Regions from separate parts of the Amycolatopsis sp. NPDC051903 genome, predicted to be linked through region 1. Evidence: riboswitches for the same ligand, from Rfam matches in the RefSeq annotation. Region 1 holds a riboswitch; the other holds the start of a gene.
What was found. Region 1 has a riboswitch for S-adenosylhomocysteine ahead of ahcY (adenosylhomocysteinase). Riboswitches for the same ligand answer to the same signal wherever they lie in the genome.
Positions count from the first base shown of each region.

Region 2: linked by a shared signal. The riboswitch ahead of metH (methionine synthase) and the one ahead of ahcY (adenosylhomocysteinase) in region 1 are both predicted to bind S-adenosylhomocysteine.

Region 1 covers NZ_JBITBT010000028.1:65,486-75,489, reverse strand. Annotated here, with positions in the region: gene ACIA77_RS38035 (DNA polymerase IV) at 1-538, shown strand, start outside; gene ACIA77_RS38030 (ANTAR domain-containing protein) at 609-1,382, shown strand; S-adenosyl-L-homocysteine riboswitch at 1,451-1,532, shown strand; gene ahcY (adenosylhomocysteinase) at 1,686-3,161, shown strand; gene ACIA77_RS38020 (hypothetical protein) at 3,402-3,614, opposite strand; gene ACIA77_RS38015 (Ku protein) at 3,778-4,662, opposite strand; gene ACIA77_RS38010 (TetR/AcrR family transcriptional regulator) at 4,905-5,546, shown strand; gene ACIA77_RS38005 (ABC transporter ATP-binding protein) at 5,593-7,326, shown strand; gene ACIA77_RS38000 (ABC transporter ATP-binding protein) at 7,431-9,332, shown strand; gene ACIA77_RS37995 (pyruvate dehydrogenase) at 9,751-10,004, opposite strand, start outside.
Region 2 covers NZ_JBITBT010000004.1:143,573-153,576, reverse strand. Annotated here, with positions in the region: gene ACIA77_RS11760 (FAD-dependent oxidoreductase) at 522-2,168, opposite strand; gene ACIA77_RS11755 (sigma-54-dependent Fis family transcriptional regulator) at 2,291-3,979, shown strand; gene ACIA77_RS11750 (MarR family winged helix-turn-helix transcriptional regulator) at 3,983-4,480, opposite strand; gene ACIA77_RS11745 (carboxylesterase/lipase family protein) at 4,627-6,150, shown strand; gene ACIA77_RS11740 (sigma factor) at 6,258-6,794, shown strand; gene ACIA77_RS11735 (maleylpyruvate isomerase N-terminal domain-containing protein) at 6,813-7,397, shown strand; S-adenosyl-L-homocysteine riboswitch at 7,458-7,537, shown strand; gene metH (methionine synthase) at 7,553-10,004, shown strand, end outside.

The DNA.
Region 1 (10,004 bases):
GAACTGGTGGGCCGTGATGGCCGAGCGGCCCACCGACGCCCTGTGGGGCATCGGGCGCAAGACCGCCAAGAAGCTCGCCGAAGCCGGCTTCACCACGGTGCTGCAACTGGCGGGGGCCGACCCCGAAGACCTGGCCGCGCGCTTCGGCCCGCGGCTCGGCCCGTGGTACCGGCTGCTCGCGGGCGGCATCAGCGACGCCGAGGTCACCGCCACCCCGTACGTGGCCCGCTCGCGCGGCCGGGAAACGACCTTCCAGCAGGACCTCACCGATCCCGGCCGCATCGCCGACGAGATCGACGGGCTCGCCCAGCGCGTCGCTGCTGACGTCGCCGAGGAGGGCCGCCCCGCGGCACGCGTGGCCGTGAAGGTGCGGTTCGCACCGTTCTTCACCCACACGCACAGCGTCACGCTCCCCGAGCCGACGTCCGACGCCGCGGCCATCGGCCGCGCGGCCCACGAGGTGCTGGGGATGTTCGAGCTCGGCAAGCCGGTGCGGCTGCTCGGTGTCCGCGCGGAGTTCCCGCGCCCGCCGGAGTGACCACGGCCCCGTTTGGCCGCCACCCCGGGGCGGGTAGCCCGAAGGGAACCCCAGGATTCGAGGTGACGGCATGTCCGACGGCGACGCTCCCCGCGCGCGGCCCGGTGACCGGTTCGCGGGGCTGGGCGGGGAGTTCGGCGGACTCACCCGGTCGCTGCTCGGCGCCACGACGATCGGCGGTGTGCTGCGGGAACTCGTGACGACCGCGGCGCGCGTGATCCCGGCGGCGTCGCTGGTCAGCATCACGCTGCGCGCGCCCGACGGGATCTTCTACACGCCCGTCGAGACCGACCCGATCGCGACGGAGCTCGACCAGGTGCAGTACCGCACCGGCGAAGGACCTTGCGTCGACGCCGCCCGGCCCGACGGCCCGGCCCACGCGGAGAGCCAGGACCTCGCGCGCGAGGCCAAGTGGCCGCAGTTCGGCCCCACCGCCGCCCGCCACGGCGTCGGCTCGCTGCTCGCCATCGCGCTGCTGCCCGACGCGCGCCCGCCGCAGGTGTCCGGCGCGCTGAACGTGTACGCGCACGAAGCCGGCGCGCTGACGGAAGCCGATCGCGACGTCGCACTGCTGCTCGCCACCCACGGCTCCCTCGCGCTGGCCAACACGCGCGCCGTGACCGCCGCGGAGCTGCAGAACGCGCAGCTGCGCAAGGCGATCGACTCGCGGGACGTGATCGGCCAGGCCAAGGGCATCCTGATGCAGCGGCGCGGGATCACGGCCGACGAGGCGTTCGACATCCTGCGCCGCACCTCACAGGACCTGAACGTGAAGCTCACCGTGCTGGCCGAGACGCTCGCCAGCCGCCACGTCGACCTCGACCTGCCCGAGCCGCTCGCTTGACAGCCTCCGGCCCGTCTTGCCATGGTGGATGGCGGGAAAACGAGACGCGCGCCCGCGGGCGCGCACTCCGGGCCGAGAGGCGCTGCGACGGTAACCTCGAGGGTTCCGCCACGCTCGGCCCGTGAGTCCGGACAAGGGCGCCTCCTGACAAGGAGGTGCCTTTTGTTTTCACCGAAGCGGAATTCGCCGGCGAACGGCGTCCGCGCCTCCTGAACCCTCCGGCAGGCTCCGGTGCCCCGTACGCGGTGGCGCCGTGATTCGCCTTGCCCGGCAACGGAAACGACCACTCCAAGGGGAACGAACATGAGCCCGAACCTGCAGACCGTGAACGGCGTCGACTTCGCCGTCGCCGACCTGGCCCTCGCCGAAGCCGGGCGGACGCAGCTGCGCCTGGCCGAGCACGAAATGCCGGGCCTGATGGCGATCCGTCGCGAATTCGCCGCGGCGCAGCCGCTGAAGGGCGCGCGCATCGCCGGCTCGCTGCACATGACTGTGCAGACCGCCGTGCTGATCGAGACGCTCGTGGCGCTCGGCGCCGACGTGCGCTGGGTGTCGTGCAACATCTTCTCCACCCAGGACGAAGCCGCGGCCGCGGCCGTCGCCGGTCCGAACGGGACACCGGACGAGCCCGAGGGCACACCGGTGTTCGCGTGGAAGGGCGAAACCCTCGACGAGTACTGGTGGTGCACCGACCTGCTCTTCCGCTTCCCCGACGGGCAGGGCCCGAACATGATCCTCGACGACGGCGGTGACGCGACGCTGCTCGTCCACAAGGGAGTCGAGTTCGAAGCCACCGGCGCCGTGCCGGAAGCCGACGAGAACGACCCCGAGGAGTACCGCATCATCCTGCGCACACTCGCCGAGAGTCTCGCCGCCGACCCCCGGCGCTTCACGCGCCTGGCCGAGGGGATCCGCGGCGTCACCGAGGAGACGACCAACGGCGTCAAACGGCTCTACAAGCTCGCCACCGAGGGCACCCTGCTGTTCCCGGCCATGAACGTCAACGACTCGGTGACGAAGTCCAAGTTCGACAACAAGTACGGCATCCGCCACTCCATGGTCGACGGCCTCAACCGCGCCACCGACGTGATGATCGGCGGCAAGCTCGCCGTGGTGTGCGGCTACGGCGACGTCGGCAAGGGCGCCGTCGAGGCGCTGCGCGGCCAGGGTGCGCGCGTCGTGGTCACGGAGATCGACCCGATCTGCGCGCTGCAGGCGGCGATGGAGGGCCTCGACGTGGTCGAACTCGACGACGTGGTGGAGCGCGCCGACATCTTCCTCACCACGACCGGCAACTTCGGGATCATCTCGGCCGCGCAGATGGGCCGGATGAAGCACAACGCGATCGTGGCCAACGTCGGCCACTTCGACAACGAGATCGACATGGCCGGGCTCGCCAAGGTGCCCGGCATCCGGAAGCTCCAGATCAAGCCGCAGGTGCACGAGTGGCGCTTCCCCGCGGCCGAGGGGCGGGCGGCGCACTCGATCATCGTGCTGTCCGAAGGCCGGCTGATGAACCTCGGCAACGCGACCGGGCACCCGTCGTTCGTGATGTCGAACTCGTTCGCGAACCAGGCGATCGCGCAGATCGAGCTGTTCAGCAAGCCCGGCGAGTACGCGGTGGGCGTGCACCGGCTGCCGAAGCTGCTGGACGAGAAGGTGGCGCGGCTGCACCTCGACGCGCTGGGCGTCAAGCTGACGAAGCTCAGCAAGGAGCAGGCGGAGTACATCGGCGTGGACGTGGCCGGACCGTACAAGCTGGAGCACTACCGGTACTGAGTTCGCCCGCGAAGCGTGCGGCGCAGCGCACCGACTAAGGGGTCCTCCGGCTCCGAGGGGGAGGGAGAGCCGAAGGACCTCGTTAGTGTTAGCACATCGCCAAGCCGGTGTACACAGCTGCATACACGATCGGGTAAGGATCGGGGGCGGAGGGGAATCGGCCCGCGGAAAACCGTGAAGGTCCCGTTCCCCGGAGTGCCGGAGAGCGGGACCTTCACGGTCACCGAGCCGCGGGAGGGCTCAGGAAGCCTGCCGGAGCACCGCCTCCACCTCGACGGCCAGCGTGCAGGCGCACGCCTCGTCGAGCGTGTGGCAGTCGATGATGAGGGCGTGCCGGATGCGGTCGAGATCCGTGCAGTTCTCGTCCGTGCACTCGGCGAACCCGCCGTCCGGGTGAACGACCAGTGTGCCGTGGCAGTGGTCGATCCCGCTGGTGCAGAACGCGCACTCCATGCTCATGCCGCCTTCCGCGATCGTGCTGGGTACTGAACCGGACGGCTCCTTGGTACCACCGGTGAGCGCCAGAGTCTGGCATACCGGCGGCGTGTCGCCGCGCCCGGTCCGGTGAACCCGGATCCGGCCCAGTTCAGCGTGCCACGGCTGGAAAAGCGGCCCGTCAGGCGCTCTTCGGCCGGCGCGCTCGCGGGGTGGTCTTCTTCGCCGGCTTCTCGCTGTCGGGCGCGGCTTTGCGCGAGCTCGGCTTGCCCGCGGCCGTGGACGAGCGCGACTTGCGTGCTTCGGAAACGCTCGCCTCCAGCGCGGCCATGAGGTCCACGACGTCGGCTTTCGCGCCCACCGCGCCCGGTTTTTTCGTCTCCTGCCCGGAGACCTTCGCCTCGATCACCGCTTCGAGCGCTTCGCGGTACCCGTCCGTGTACTTCTCGGACTCGAAGACCGGCTCCGACAGCGAGTCGATGAGCGAGCCCGCCATCGTCACCTCCTGCGGGCGCACCTGCGGCGGGTCCTCGCGCAGGAACGGGAAGTCGGGGGTGCGCACCTCGTCGGGCCAGAGCATGGTGGTCATCACGAGCACGTCGGACACGACCCGCAGCAGGGCCAGGCTCTCGCGCTGGCGCACCGCGACCTTCGCGATCGCGACGTGGCCCGCCTTGTGCAGCGCGTCGCGCAGCACCACGTACGGCTTGACCGCGTTCTTCTGCGGTTCGAGGTAGTAGGTCTTGTCGAACTGGATCGGGTCGATCGACTCCAGCGGCACGAACTCCAGCACGTCGATGGTGCGCTGCGTGGCCAGCGGCAGGTCGGCGAGGTCGGCGTCGGTGAGCACGACCATCTCGCCGTCGGGCAGCTCGTAGCCCTTCGCGATCTCGGCGTAGGGCACTTCCTCGCCGTCGACCGTGCAGAAGCGCTTGTACTGGATGCGGCCGCCGTCGGCTTCGTGCACCTGCCGCAGCGACACGTTCTTGTTCTCGGTGGCCGCGTACAGCTGGATCGGGATGCTGACCAGCCCGAACGAGACCGAGCCCTTCCACATCGCCCGCATGCGCGCTCCTCCGCTGTCCGGTTGCCTGGCTCACACTCACGCTCGGTAACAACCGTAGCCGGGATCGTCCGTTCCCGACAGTCCCGCCGGTCGGCCCCGGCCCTGACCGGCCCAGTCTGACCTGCGCCGACGGGCTCGAAGCGGTCACCCCGAGTAGCGGCGACCCCCGGATCCGGGGACCACCCAAAGATGCGGGGTACGCAATTTTTTGCGTACCGCGCACTTTTGCTACTCTGGTGGGCATGACCACCGAACCCGCGGCACCCGTCCTCGGCCTGCGCGAACGCAAGAAGATCGCGGCCCGGCAGGCACTGGGCACCGCGGCGCTGCGGCTCGCGCTCGAGCGGGGCATGGACCAGCTGCGGGTCGAGGACATCGCGAACGAGGTGGGCGTGTCACCGCGCACGTTCAACAACTACTTCTCGAGCAAGGAGGAAGCGGTCTGCTCCTTCATCGTCGCGCAGCAGGAGCGCGTGCGGGAGGCGCTGCGGGCCCGGCCGGCCGAAGAGCCGCTGTGGGACGCGGTGATCAACGCGGCGGTGGAGCAGTCCTCACGCGACGGCCGGCCGACGCGCGAAGACGTGCGCCGGATGCGTGACATGCTCCAGAACGCCGGTTTGTTCGCGGAAATGCTGCGGGCCCACGCCACCGTGGAGCGGGTGCTCGCCGAGGCCGTCACCGAACGAGCCGGCGGTGCCGCAAATCCGTTGCACGCGCGCATGCTCGCGGGGATCGTACAGAGCGCTTCCCGCATCGCGTTCCACAACTGGCTGACGTCCGGCCGGGACGACCAGTTCCTGCCGACGTTCGTCGAACTCCTGCGGGAAGCGTCCACCGGCATGCCGTCGCTCACCGCGGCAGCGGCCGGCGCCGCCCGCACCTGAGAAACCGAAGCACCACGACCGACACACCCTGGGGGAGAACCGACCCGTGCTGATCCGCCTGTTGCGCAGTCACCTGCGCCCGTACAAGACGACCATCTGGCTGGTCGTCGTCCTGCAGCTGGTGCAGACGCTGGCCGCGCTGTACCTGCCGACGCTCAACGCCGACATCGTCGACGGCGGCATCGTCAAGGGCGACACCGGCTACATCATGCGGGTCGGCGCCATGATGCTGCTGATCACGCTCGTGCAGATCGCCGGCTCGGTCGGCGCCGTCTACTTCGGTGCCCGCACCGCGATGTCGCTGGGCCGCGACGTGCGCGCCTCAGTGTTCCACCAGGTGCAGGACTTCTCGGCCCGCGAGGTCGGCCAGTTCGGCACGCCGTCGCTCATCACGCGCACGACCAACGACGTGCAGCAGATCCAGATGCTGGTGCTGATGACGCTGACGCTGATGGTGTCGGCGCCGATCATGTGCGTCGGCGGCATCGTCCTGGCGCTCAACCAGGACGTGCCGCTCTCGGCGCTGCTGCTGGTGATCGTGCCCGTGCTGGGCATCGCCGTCGGCCTGATCATCTCGCGAATGCGCCCGGCGTTCCGGCTCATGCAGGTGCGCATCGACAAGATCAACCAGGTCATGCGCGAGCAGATCATGGGCATCCGCGTGATCCGCGCGTTCGTGCGCGACAAGCACGAACAGGAGCGCTTCGGCCAGGCCAACGACGAGCTGCTCACCGTGTCGCTGCGGGTCGGGCGCCTGATGGCGCTCATGTTCCCCACCGTGATGCTGGTGGTGAACGTCTCGAGCGTCGCCGTGCTGTGGTTCGGCGGGCACCGCATCGAGAGCGGTTCGATGCAGATCGGCGCGCTGACGGCGTTCCTGGCCTACCTGCTGCAGATCCTGATGTCGGTCATGATGGCCACGTTCATGTTCATGATGGTGCCGCGCGCGGAGGTGAGCGCCGAGCGCATCTCCGAGGTGCTCGACACCGAGCCGAGCGTGCGGCCGCCGCTGCGGCCGGTCTCCCCCGCCGGCGTGCACGGCGTGCTCGAGCTGACCGCCGTCGAGTTCTGCTACCCCGGCGCCGAAAAGGCGGTGCTGCGCGACATTTCGGTCATCGCGCGGCCCGGCGAGACCACCGCCGTCATCGGCAGCACCGGCAGCGGCAAGACGACGCTGCTGAACCTGATCCCGCGGCTGATGGACGCCACCGGTGGCAGCGTCCGCGTGGACGGTGTCGACGTGAAGGAACTCGACCCGGCCGCGCTGGCGCGGATCGTCGGGATGGTGCCGCAGAAGCCGTACCTGTTCGCGGGCACGGTGGCGAGCAACCTGCGCTACGGCAATCCGGACGCGACGGACGAAGAACTCTGGCACGCGCTGGAAGTGGCGCAGGGCAAGGACTTCGTGGAGCGCATGTCCGAAGGGCTCGCGGCGCCGATCGCGCAGGGCGGCACGAACGTGTCGGGCGGCCAGCGCCAGCGGCTCGCGATCGCGCGGATGCTGGTGCACAAACCGGAGATCTACTTGTTCGACGACTCGTTCAGCGCACTGGACTACGCCACCGACGCGGCCCTGCGCCGCGCGCTGGCCGAAGAAACCCGCGACGCGACCGTGGTCATCGTCGCGCAGCGGGTCAGCACCATCCGGGGCGCCGACCGCATCGTCGTCCTCGACGACGGGCGGGTCGTCGGCACCGGAACCCACCACGAACTGATGGACGGCAACGAAACGTACCGCGAGATCGTGCTTTCGCAGCTGACCGAACAGGAGGCGGCGTGAGCGAGGAGAACACCAATTCCGGGGGCGTGGCGACGGAGGTCGGCGAACGGCCGACCGCGGCGCGCAACAAGAACGTCGCGCCGGCCGCGGGGCCGGGGCGGTTCATGGCCGGCGGCATGCCGCCGGAGAAAGCCCTGGACTTCAAGGGATCGCTGGCCCGGCTGCTGCGCCTGCTGCGGCCGCAGCGCGCCGCGCTGATCGGGGTGCTGGTGCTCGGCACGGCGAGCGTCGCGCTGACCGTGATCGGGCCGAAGGTGCTCGCGCAGGCCACGGACCTGATCTTCGCGGGCGTGATCGGCAAGAACCTGCCGGCGGGCGTGTCGAAGGACGCGGTGGTCGCGGGGCTGCGGGCGCAGGGCAACACCACGCTCGCGGACATCTTCCAGCGCGCCGACATCGTGCCCGGCATGGGCATCGACTTCACGGCCGTGGGCCGGGTGCTGCTGCTGGTGCTGGCGCTGTACGTGATCGCGTCGTTCTTCGGCCTGATCCAGGCACGGCTGACGACGAGCCTCGTGCAGGGCGCGGTGTACTCGCTGCGCCGCGAGGTGGAGGAGAAGCTCTCGCGGCTGCCGTTGCGCTACTTCGACCGCCAGCCGCGCGGTGAGGTGCTCAGCCGCGTCACGAACGACATCGACAACCTGGCGCAGTCGCTGCAGCAGACGCTGTCGCAGATCGTCACGTCGCTGCTGACGGTGGTCGGGGTGCTCGTGATGATGTTCCTCATCTCGCCGCTGCTCGCGGTGATCGCGCTGCTGACCGTGCCGGCGTCGGTGTTCATCGCGGCCAAGATCGGCAAGCGCGCGCAGCCGCAGTTCATCAAGCAGTGGGCCACCACCGGACGGCTCAACGCGCACATCGAGGAGATGTACACCGGCCACTCGCTGGTGAAGGTCTTCGGCCGTCGCGAAGAAGCCGAGCAGGTGTTCAAGGAGCACAACGACACGCTGTACAACGCGAGCTTCCGGGCCCAGTTCATCTCGGGCACGATCCAGCCGGCGATGATGTTCATCGGCAACCTGAACTACGTGCTGGTCGCGGTGATCGGCGCGCTGCGCGTGGCGTCGGGCAGCCTGACGCTGGGCGACGTGCAGGCGTTCATCCAGTACTCGCGCCAGTTCAGCCAGCCGGTGACGCAGATCGCGAGCATGGCGAACCTGCTGCAATCCGGCGTCGCCTCGGCCGAGCGCGTGTTCGCACTGCTCGACGCGAAGGAGCAGGAGCCCGAGCCGGAGCACCCGGAGCGGCCTGCGGTGGTGCACGGCAAGGTCGAGTTCCAGGACGTGTCGTTCCGCTACCTCGAGGACACGCCGCTGATCGACGGCCTGTCGCTCACGGTGGAGCCCGGGCAGACAGTCGCCATCGTCGGTCCGACGGGCGCGGGCAAGACCACGCTGGTGAACCTGCTGATGCGGTTCTACGAGATCGACAGCGGCCGCATCACGCTCGACGGCGTGGACATCGCGAAGATGGACCGCGAAGAGCTGCGCGCGAAGACCGGCATGGTGCTGCAGGACGCGTGGCTGTTCGGCGGCACGATCGCGGAGAACATCGCGTACGGCGCCGACGGCGTGACGCAGGAGCAGATCGTGGAGGCCGCCAAGGCGACCTACGTCGACCGCTTCGTGCGCACGCTGCCCGACGGCTACGACACCGTGATCGACGACGAGGGCGGCACCGTCAGCGCCGGCGAGCGCCAGCTGATCACGGTGGCGCGCGCGTTCCTCGCCCGCCCGGCGATCCTCATCCTCGACGAGGCGACGAGCTCCGTCGACACCCGCACGGAAGTCCTCATCCAGCACGCGATGAACTCCCTGCGGGAAGGCCGCACGAGCTTCGTGATCGCCCACCGCCTCTCCACCATCCGCGACGCCGACGTCATCCTCGTGATGGAATCGGGCCACATCGTGGAGCAGGGCAACCACGAAACCCTCCTCCACGCGGGCGGCGCCTACTCGCGCCTGTACGCGGCGCAGTTCGCCGAAGCGATGGCCGAGACGGACTGAGGTCGGCTCGCTCCGGGGCGGTGCCGTGCGCGGCACCGCCCCGGTTCGCGTTCACGCACGGTGCGCGGCCTTCGCTCCGACGCGCAGCAGGGCCGGCGCGCCTCACCGGCGATGGCCTCCTGACGACTTCCGCGGTGGTGCGCCACCTTGTTCACCGACGGGATCGTCGCGAGGTCGGCCGCCGCCGGTTTCCCCTTCTCGCGACCAGCCGAGCTCTTCGCGAGTCTGCTTCGGCGTGAACGCTCCTTCGGCCATTACCGAGGTGCTCGCATACCGCCGACACAACCACCGACCGGACCCGGCCGACCTCGGCGGCGCCATCTCCCGATCTCCGCAACCGAACGCCGAACACGGCCGGCGCCGCATTCCCCGTCCCCGCCCGGGGCGGTGCCGTGCGCGGCACCGCCCCGGTTCGCGTTCACGGGCGTGGCACGTTGCGCAGGTTCGACTTCGCCAGGTCCAGCATCTTGCCCACCCCGCCGCCGAGGACGGTGCGTGAGGCGGCCAGCGCGAAGCCGCGGACCTGCGCCGCGGTGATGTTCGGGGGGATGGACAGGGCGTTGGGGTCGGTGACGACGTCCAGGACGGCCGGGCCGTCGTGGTCGAGGACTTCGCGGAGGCCGTCGCGCACGTCGGCGGGCTTTTCCACGCGGCGGGCGTGCAGGCCGGCCG
Region 2 (10,004 bases), on a different contig from region 1:
GCCGGGTTTCGAGGGTCTGCGGAACGCGCCGCTCGACTCTCCGGAGCGCGTGGGCTGACGTGCACCTACCGCGTCCGGTGGCCTTGAGGACTTGGTACTGGGGTAGCGGGCTCGGAGGACTCGGAGGTGACCGGGTTTTGCGGGTCTGCCGAATGCGCCTCTCGACACGGCGAAGGGCGTGCCCGGGGGGCGGCGGCGGTGGGAAGAGTCGGTCGGCTTACGGAATCTGGCGGCATGGGGGCTTGGCGGTGGGGTCGCGGGCTCGAAGATCTCGGAGGAGGCCGGGTTTCGGGGGTCTGCGGAACGCGCCGCTCGACTCTGCGGAGCGCGTGAGGTGACGTGCGGCGGCGGTGCGAAGGGTTGTCCTGCCTACCGAGTCCGGTGGCAGTGAGGCTTTGGCGCAGGGCCACCGGGCTCGAACGGCTCGGAAGTGGTTTCCCGGCACCGCCCGGAAGCCGCGAGCCGCCGGCTGATGTCCGGTGGCGGACACCTCGGCACGCGGCCGAAGTGTCCACAGTGGATCAACCCACCGCAGCAGCTGTCCGGTAAGCGAAGGCGATGATCGGGCCCAGGGTGGCGCCGCCGGCCCAGTAGGCGCGGCCGGAGGCCGAGGCGACGCAGTTGCCGACCCCGTGGAGGCCCGGGATGGGGGCGCCGAGGTCGTCGAGGACGTGGCCGTCGGGGTCGGTGCGGGGGCCGCCCTTGGTGTCGAGGACGCCGCCGGTGACGAGGGCCGCGTAGTAGGGGCCGGTGGAGCTCAGCGGCCACATCGTGGGGTTGGTGCGGCCCGGTTCGTCCTTGACCGGGCCGTTGAACACGAGCTGGATGGCTGTCTCGCCGCGGGCGAAGTCCTCGTCGCGGCCGTTGGCGGCGAAGCGGTTGAACCGCGAGATCGTCGAGGGCAGGTTGGCGGCGAAGTCGTCGGCGAGGGTGAAGCCGCCGGTTCGCGCGCGCAGGCCGGCGAGGCGCTCGCGGATCTTCGCGGTGAGTTCGCCGAGGGTCGCGGCCTTCAGGACGTGGCTGTCGTCGCTGCCGGGCGGCACGATGAGGCGGCCGTACTCGGTGCTGGCGGAGTGGTCCTGGCTGCGCTGGTCCCACAGCTGCACGAGCACGAGGTTCGGGTAGTCGCCCGTCGCGGGGTCCCAGTGGAAGAACGTGCGCGCCGACTCGTTGTAGGGCAGCTTCTCGTTGGCCACGCGCCGGCCGTGGCGGTTGACCAGGATCATCGAGTCGCCGGCCACGGAGAACATGCCGACCAGGTCGGCGCGCCCCGCACCCTCCAGCGGCACCGGGCACATCCACGCGTGGTTCATCGTGCCCAGCTGAGCGCCGGTCGACGACGCGATGCGCAGGAAGTCACCTTCGTTGGTCAGAACCGCACATCCCGGGTACGCGGGCACACCGAGATGGTTGCGCCGCAGCTCGTCGTCGTGGGAGAAACCGCCCGTCGCGAACACGACACCTTTCCGTGCGAGAACGCGCACGGTCTGTCCGGAAGCGGTCGTGGCCTCGACCCCGGCAACCCGCCCGCCCTCGACGATCAGCCGCTGGACCCGGTGGCCCGTTCGCACGTGAACACCGTCGCGCGCAGCAGCGGCGGACAGCTGCGCGACGGCGACCTCACCACCGTCGGACATCGACTCCCGCGCGCCGGCGGGCACCAGCACCCGGCCCTTCTTCGCCTTGTCCTCCGGCAGTTCCGACCAGTAGTCGGGCACGTCCGGGCAGTGGCGGTAGGTCAGCGCGCCACGCTCGGCCAGCAGCTCGGCCGCCGGGCTCGCGCTGTCGTAGAACGCCCGCGCCATCGCGGCTTCCCAGTCGGACAGCCCGGCCGTCGGGCTCTCCGGATCGAACCGGGTCGGCTGCGAAAGGCGCGCGACGTAGCGCAGGAAATCCTCGAACCGGTCCTCGATGCCGAGCGCGCGCATCGGCTCGTTGTTCGGCACCCAATACCAGAACGCGGCCTTGCGGATCGTCCCGCCGAGCTCCGGCGCCTTCTCCAGCAGCACCACGTCGTTGCCGCGCCACCGGCTGAACAGGGCGGTCGGCAGGCCGGCCCCGCCACCGCCGACCACGACCACGTCGGTCTCGACGTCGCCGGCCGAAAGCGGCACGGGCCGGGCGCTTTCGCGCGGTGCGACAGCGGCAACAGCACCTGAATCCGTCATGCGGCCACCTTGCGGTCCTCCGGCCGCGCGCGGTTGTCTCACAATGAGACAGCCCGCAGACCCGGATCGTGGTCCACGATGGACCCGGCACCGGTCCGGTGAACACAACGGAGTGACGGCGGATGGCCTACGAGATCGAGACGCGCGACGGCCTGGCCCGCCTGCGCCGGGCCCGGGAGCTCTTCCTGACCGAACGGCGGGTGCCCCACGACCTGCCGGAGTGGCTGTCCGCCGCGTGGCGCCGTTCGTGTTTCGGCGAGCTGGACGTCACGCGCGAATACGTGCCCGCCGCGCCCGTGTCGCAGGAAACCCCGCTGGCGCGGGCCGCGGCCCCGGTGCTGACGAAGCTCGCCGGTGACCTCGCCGGCCTCGGTGCCGCCGTGGTGCTCAGCGACCGCCACGCGCGCGTCGTCGGCTGCTGGGCCGACGGCGAGGACGTGGGCGCGCACCTCGACCGCATCGACACCCGCCCGGGCGCGGACCTGTCGGAGAGTTCCACCGGCACCAACGGGATCAGCCACGTCCTCGACACCGGCGGTCCCTTCGTGATCGGCGGTCCCGAGCACATCTTCGGGCTGTACCAGCACACGGTCTGCGCGGGCGCGCCGGTCACGGATCCGGTGACGCGCAAGCTGAGCGGCGCCGTGGCGGTCGTGTGCGAGCTCGGTTCGCCGTTGCGCGTGCTCCACGCCGTGGCGATGACGGCGACCGCCGCGATCGAACGCGAACTGCTGCACGCCGCGTCGGCGCACGAACACCGCCTCCTGGAGGCCTACTTGCGAGCGGGACCGGGACGGTTCCCGATCGCCGTGCTGGACGGCCGGACCCGGCTCGTGAGCGACGCCGCCGCGAGCCTGCTGCGCCCGCGTGACATCGAAACCCTCGAGTCGTACGCGATCGAGGCCGCGCGCGACGGCGGCCTCCGCACCCGTGAACTGATCCTCGACGACGGCGTCAAAGTCCGGCTGCGGCACGCGCTGCCCGGCGACGCCGCCGGCCTGCTGGTCGTCGCCGAGCCGCCGCGCGCCGGTGCGCCGCGGCGGCACGACCGGCTCTCGCTCTTCGCCGGCGCCGGGCTCGTGGGCGGTTCGCCGGCCTGGCGTTCGCTGGAGCGGTCCGTGGTCCGGGCCGGCCAAAGGCCGCTGCTGCTCCTCGGCGAACCCGGCGCGGGCAAGGCCGAAGTGGCCCGCGCGGTGCTCGGCGAGCCCCTCGTCCTGACGGCGGCGGACGACGACGCGTGGCTCACCGAGGTCGAGGCCGCCCTGGCAGCTCCCGCGGTGCTCCTGCGCCACGTCGAACGCCTGCACCGAGAACGCGCCGCCCGGCTCGCCGCGCTCCTGGCCACCGGCCACTCCGCCCGCGTGGTCGCGACGTTCACGACCGGCGCCGGCTGCGCGGAGGTGCTGCGCATCGGCTGGTCGCCGGTCGAGATCCTCGTGCCGAGCCTGCGCGAGCGGACGGCCGACATCCCGGCGCTCGCCCAGCGCTTCGCCGAGGGCGCGCACTTCACCCAGGACGCGCGCGCGACCCTGCAGCGCCACGACTGGCCCGGCAACCTCGTGGAGCTCAAGGCCGCCGTCACCGCGGCGCGCGAGGAGGCAGCGGGCCCGACGATCAGCGCGCGCCACTTGCCGGGCCGCCTGCGGTCCTCGCCCGCGCACCCCCGCCTGACGGAGCTGGAGAAGGCCGAGCGCCAGGCCATCGCCGACGCGTTGCGCACGGCCGCCGGAAACCGCGTGCGGGCCGCCGCCCTGCTCGGCATCGGCCGGGCGACGCTCTACCGCAAGCTGCGACGGTACGGCCTGGCGTAGCGGTCAGGCGGTGCGGTCGCCGAAGGATTCGAGCAGGGTGCGCAGCGCGTCGGCCAGCGCGGAGCGCTCCAGGGGATCGAGCGCGTCGAGGACGCGGCGCCCGGTGGCGAAGTGGTCGGGCAGCACGCGGTCGATCAGGGCGCGGCCGTCGTCCGTCAGCGACACGACGATGCCGCGCCCGTCGGTGACGCTGCGGCTGCGCGTGATGAGGCCGCGGTCTTCGAGGCGGTCGAGCCGCTGGGTGACCGCGCCGGACGTGACCATCGCCGAGCGCATGAGCTCCGTGGGGGTCAGGTGGTGGGGCGGGTCGTTGCGGCGCAGGGTGGCGAGCACGTCGTAGGAGGGTGCGTCGAGGCCGTGCCGGGCGAACGTGCGCGACAGTTCCGAGTCCACCAGCCGGGAGACGCGCTTGAGCCGGCCGAGCACGGCCATCGGCGACACGTCGAGGTCCGGGCGCTGCTCAGCCCACTGCGCGAGCACGGTGTCCACGTGATCGGCCATGGCGCCAGCCTACGGGTGTCTCACCGGTGAGGAACCAGGGTGAGTGGTTGCTCCGTTTGGCCGCCACAGGGCGCTGACCTGCGACGATGTGGTCGATCAAGATCCCGCGCCGTGAAAAAGTAACAGAGCCCGGTAGGGTCCGGCCCGTGGCGGAGGCGTTCGGGGCGGCTCGGCGGCACGCGCTCGTCGCGGTGCTGCTCGTGTGCGTGGTGGTCGCGCCGGCGTGCGCGGCCTCGGTCGCGGCCGTCGGACGGCTCGGTGAGGTCGTGGAGACGGCCACCGGCGCCGTTCGCGGGATCTCTCAGCCCGATCACCGCCTGTTCCAAGGAATCCCGTACGCCGCGCCGCCGGTGGGGGAGCGGCGGTGGCAGCCGCCGGCTCCGCCCGCGCCCTGGCCGGGGGAACGCGACGCGACCAAGCCCGGCCCGCGGTGCCCCCAGGGCACCGGCCAGGGCACCAGCGAAGACTGCCTCTTCCTCAACGTCTGGGCGCCGCCGGCCTCGGCCGGGAAGAAGCCCGTGCTGGTCTGGATCCACGGCGGCGCCTTCCTCGACGGCGGCGGCGACCGCTACGACGCCCGCCGGCTCGCCGCGCGCGGCGACGTGGTCGTGGTGACGATCAATTACCGCCTCGGCACGCTCGGCTTCCTCGCCGACCCGTCGCTCGGCGCGCAGCCCGGGAACTACGGGTTCCTCGACCAGCAGCAGGCCCTGCGCTGGGTCCACGACAACATCGCGGCCTTCGGCGGCGACCCGGGCGCGGTCACGATCGCCGGCGAATCGGCCGGGGGCATGTCGGTGTGCGACCACCTCGTCGCGCCGGGTTCGCGCGGGTTGTTCCGCGCGGCGGTGATCCAGAGCGCGCCGTGCCAGGCGCAGGCGACGCTCGCGGCCGCCGAGAAGTCCAGTGTGGACTATTCGGCCGCGCACGGCTGCGCCGACCGCGCGAAGGCCGCCGCCTGCCTGCGCGCGTTGCCCGTGGCGAAGCTGCTCTCCGCACCGGTGTACGCGTCGATTTCCGGGGTCGAGTTCCCCGGCCCGGTCACGGGCGGGACCACGCTGCCGGTCGGCCCGGTCGCGGGCGTGGCGAACGCCGCCCCCGTCCCGGTGCTCATCGGCACGACCCACGACGAGTTCACGTACTTCCTCGCCCAGCAGCTCGCCGCCGGCGGCAAACCCGTCTCCGCGAGCGGGTACGCCGCGGCGCTCGGGCGCCTGTTCAAGGACAGCCCGGCGGTCGCGGCGCAGTACCCGCCGTCGGCCTTCGACGGCGACGCCACCCGCGCGTACGCCGCCGCCGTCACCGATTCCGCGTTCTCGTGCGTCGGCGACCGCCTCGCGGCGGCCCTGCCGTCGGCCCGGCACTACGAATTCGCCGACGCGACCTCCCCGGCCGCCGCCGGGCTCACGGCGCCCTTCCCGCTCGGCGCCGCCCACACGTTCGAACTCCCGTACCTGTTCGACCTCGACGGCAAGCCGGCCTCGTTCACCCCGGCGCAGCAATCCCTGGCCGACCGCATGGTCGCCACGTGGTCCGCGTTCACCGCCGGGAAACCGCTGCCGGACTGGCCCTCCGGTACCGTGCAGTCCTTCGCCGCCGACGGCGTCCACCCGGCTCCGGGCTTCGCCGCGGACCACCACTGCCCGTTCTGGCAGCAGAACAGCAAGTGACTCACTGACGCAGTTGCTCTGCCCCACGCGGGTGTTTCGCCCGTGCGGGGCGAGTTCGGCACCGTCCGCCGCTCCTAATGTCGGCTCGGGAAGGGGAGGGGAGGCCGATGCCGGGTCGGGAACGGGGTGCCGCGCCCGCGCAGCTCCTGCGCGCTCAGCCCGACGACGTCCTCGAGAAGGCCGCCGCGGGTGAGGGGGAGGCGGTCAGGCGCGTGCTCCCGGCCATGAAGCCGTTCGTGGTGCGGTACTGCCGCGCGCGCCTGGGCCGGCAGGAGGACGAGTTCCGCAACGCGGACGACGTCGCGCAGGAGATCTGCCTGGCGGTGCTGACGGCGTTGCCCGGCTACCGCGCGTCCGGCCGGCCGTTCCTGGCTTTCGTCTACGACATCGCGCGGCGGATCATCGCGAGCGTCCCGGGCGGTGCGGAGCCGGGAGGCGGGCGGCACGCGGTCGGCGGCCGGATGACGGAGCTGATGCGGATCCTGCCCGAGCGCCAGCGCGAGATCCTCGTGCTGAGAGTCGTCGTCGGGCTTTCGGCCGAGGAGACGGCCGAAGCGCTGGGCGCCACCGCGGCCGCCGTGCTCGTGCAGCAGGACCGCGCCCTGATCCGCTTGCGGGAGGAACTGCACCCCGCCGACGGCTGAGTGCGGCAGCATGGCCCCATGACCGTCACCGCCCAGGACGTCGGCTTCGCACTCGCAGCCGTGGAAACCGCGCTCAGCCCCACCGTCGCCGCCGAGTGGACGCGGCCGGCGGGCGAGCTCGACTGGGACTGCCGCCAGACCGCCGAACACCTCGGTGACACGCTGTTGTCGTACGCGGCCCAGCTGGTGGCCCGCCCGGAGGACCACTACGTGCGGTTCCTGGCGAAGACCGAAGAGGACGCCTCGGCCGCCGAGCTGCTCGAGTTCGTGCGCACCGGGGCGCGGCTGCTGGCGGCGGCGGTCCACGTGAGCCCGCCCGAAACGCGGGCCTACCACCCGACCGGGTACGCCGACCCGGCCGGGTTCGCCGCGATGGGCTGCGCCGAACTGCTGCTGCACGGCGAAGACCTCGCGCTGGGCCAGGAAACCACGATCGAACCGCCGCGGGACGTGTGCGCGCGGGTCGTCGCGCGGCTGTTCCCCGGCTCGGAGCCGGCGTCCGATCCGTGGGACGCGCTGCGGTGGTGCACGGGCCGGATCGCGCTGCCCGGCAGGTCACGCCGCACGGAGTGGCGCTGGCAGGGTGCGCCACTGGAGGTCTGAGCGTCCCGCAGTGTGAACGCGGCTGACCCGTGCCGGTCACGTCCGGTAGTCTCGGTCACTGAGGTCGAGAGGCGCTGCAACGGACCACGACGGTCCGCCACGCTCGGCCCGACGTCGAACCGCAAGGGCGCCTCCGTGACGACTCCGGAGGTGGCATGACCCAGCAGCGTAGGACTCAAAACGTACGGGACCTGCTCGACCAGCGCATCGCCGTGCTCGACGGCGCGTGGGGCACGATGCTGCAGGGTGCCGGTCTGACTCCCGAGGACTACCGCGCGCCGTGGCTCGAAGGCCACCCCAAGGACGTCACCGGCGACCCGGACCTGCTGAACCTCACCAAGCCCGAAGTGGTCCTCGACGTGCACCGCCAGTACCTGGCCGCGGGCGCCGACATCACGACGACCAACACGTTCACCGCCACGAGCATCGGCCAGGCCGACTACGGCCTGCAGGGCCACGTGCGCGAGATGAACCTGCGCGCCGTCGCCCTGGCGCGCCAGGCCGCCGACGAGTTCGGCGGCCGCTTCGTGGCCGGTTCGATCGGCCCCCTGAACGTCACGCTGTCGCTTTCGCCGCGCGTGGAGGACCCGGCGTTCCGCGCCGTGACGTTCGACGAGGTCAAGGCCGCCTACGCCGAGCAGATCAAGGCGCTCGCCGACGGCGGGGTCGACCTGCTGCTCATCGAGACGATCTTCGACACGCTCAACGCGAAGGCCGCCGTCACCGCGGCCCGGGAGGTCGCGCCGCACCTGCCGCTGTGGATCTCCGTGACGATCGTGGACCTGTCCGGCCGCACGCTCTCCGGGCAGACCGTCGAGGCGTTCTGGAGTTCCATCGCGCACGCCGAGCCGCTGGTCGTGGGCGTGAACTGCTCGCTGGGCGCCGCCGAGATGCGCCCGCACGTGGAGGAGCTGGCGAAGATCGCCGGCACCTACACCGCGTGCCACCCCAACGCCGGGCTGCCCAACGCGTTCGGCGGCTACGACCAGACGCCCGCCGAGACCGGCCATATGCTCGGCGAGTTCGCGGGCGAGGGCATGGTCAACATCGTCGGCGGATGCTGCGGCACCACGCCCGCGCACATCGCGAAGATCGCCGAAGCCGTGCAGGGCCTGGCGCCGCGGCCCGTGCCCGAGCAGCCGCACCGCACGCGCTTCAGCGGGCTCGAGCCGTTCGCGATCGGCGAGGACACCGGGTTCGTGATGATCGGCGAGCGCACCAACGTCACCGGCTCGGCGAAGTTCCGCCGCCTCATCGAGGGGGACAAGTACCAGGAGGCGGTCGACGTCGCGCTCGAGCAGGTGCGCGGCGGCGCCAACCTGCTCGACGTGAACATGGACGCCGACCTGCTCGAATCCGAGGAGGCGATGACCAAGTTCCTCAACCTCATCGCCACCGAGCCCGAGGTCGCGCGCATCCCGGTGATGATCGACAGCTCGCGCTGGCCCGTGCTCGAAGCCGGCCTGCGGTGCGTGCAGGGCAAGGGCGTGGTCAACTCCATCAGCCTCAAGGAGGGCGAGGGCCCGTTCCTCGAACAGGCCCGCCGCATCCGCGACTACGGCGCCGGCGTGGTCGTGATGGCCTTCGACGAGAAGGGCCAGGCCGACACCACCGAACGCAAGGTGTCGATCTGCGCCCGCGCCTACGACCTGCTCACGCGCGAGGCCGGGTTCGCGGGCGAGGACATCATCTTCGACCCCAACGTGCTGGCCGTCGCCACCGGCATCAGCGAGCACAACGGGTACGCCAAGGCGTTCATCGAAGCGCTGCCGCTGATCAAGGAGCGCTGCCCGGGCGCGCACACCTCCGGCGGCATCTCGAACCTGTCGTTCTCCTTCCGCGGCAACAACGTGGTGCGCGAGGCGATGCACTCGGCGTTCCTGTTCCACGCCGTGCGCGCCGGGCTCGACATGGGCATCGTCAACGCGGGCCAGCTGGCCGTGTACGAGGACATCCCGAAGGACCTGCTGGAGCTGGTCGAGGACGTGCTCTTCGATCGCCGCGAAGACGCCACCGACCGGCTCGTCGAGTTCGCCGAGACGGTCAAGGGCAGCGGGACCAAGCGCACCGTGGACCTGTCGTGGCGCGAAGGCCCCGTCGCCGCGCGGCTCTCGCACGCGCTGGTGCACGGCATCGTCGACTTCATCGAGGCCGACACCGAAGAGGCGCGCCTGCAGTTCGACCGGCCGCTCGAGGTGATCGAGGGCCCGCTGATGGACGGCATGAAGATCGTCGGCGACCTGTTCGGGTCCGGCAAGATGTTCCTGCCGCAGGTGGTCAAGAGCGCGCGCGTGATGAAGCGGTCGGTGGCCTACCTCGAGCCGTTCATGGAGGCGGAGAAGGAGAAGATGCGCGCCGAGGGCCGCATCGACACCTCCCGCGGCCAGGGCAAGGTCGTGCTCGCCACGGTGAAGGGCGACGTGCACGACATCGGCAAGAACATCGTCGGCGTGGTGCTGGGCTGCAACAACTACGAGGTGATCGACCTCGGCGTGATGGTCCCCGCCGCGCAGATCCTCGACACGGCCGTGGCCGAGAGCGCCGACGTGGTCGGGTTGTCGGGGCTGATCACGCCGTCGCTCGACGAGATGGTCGCGGTGGCCACGG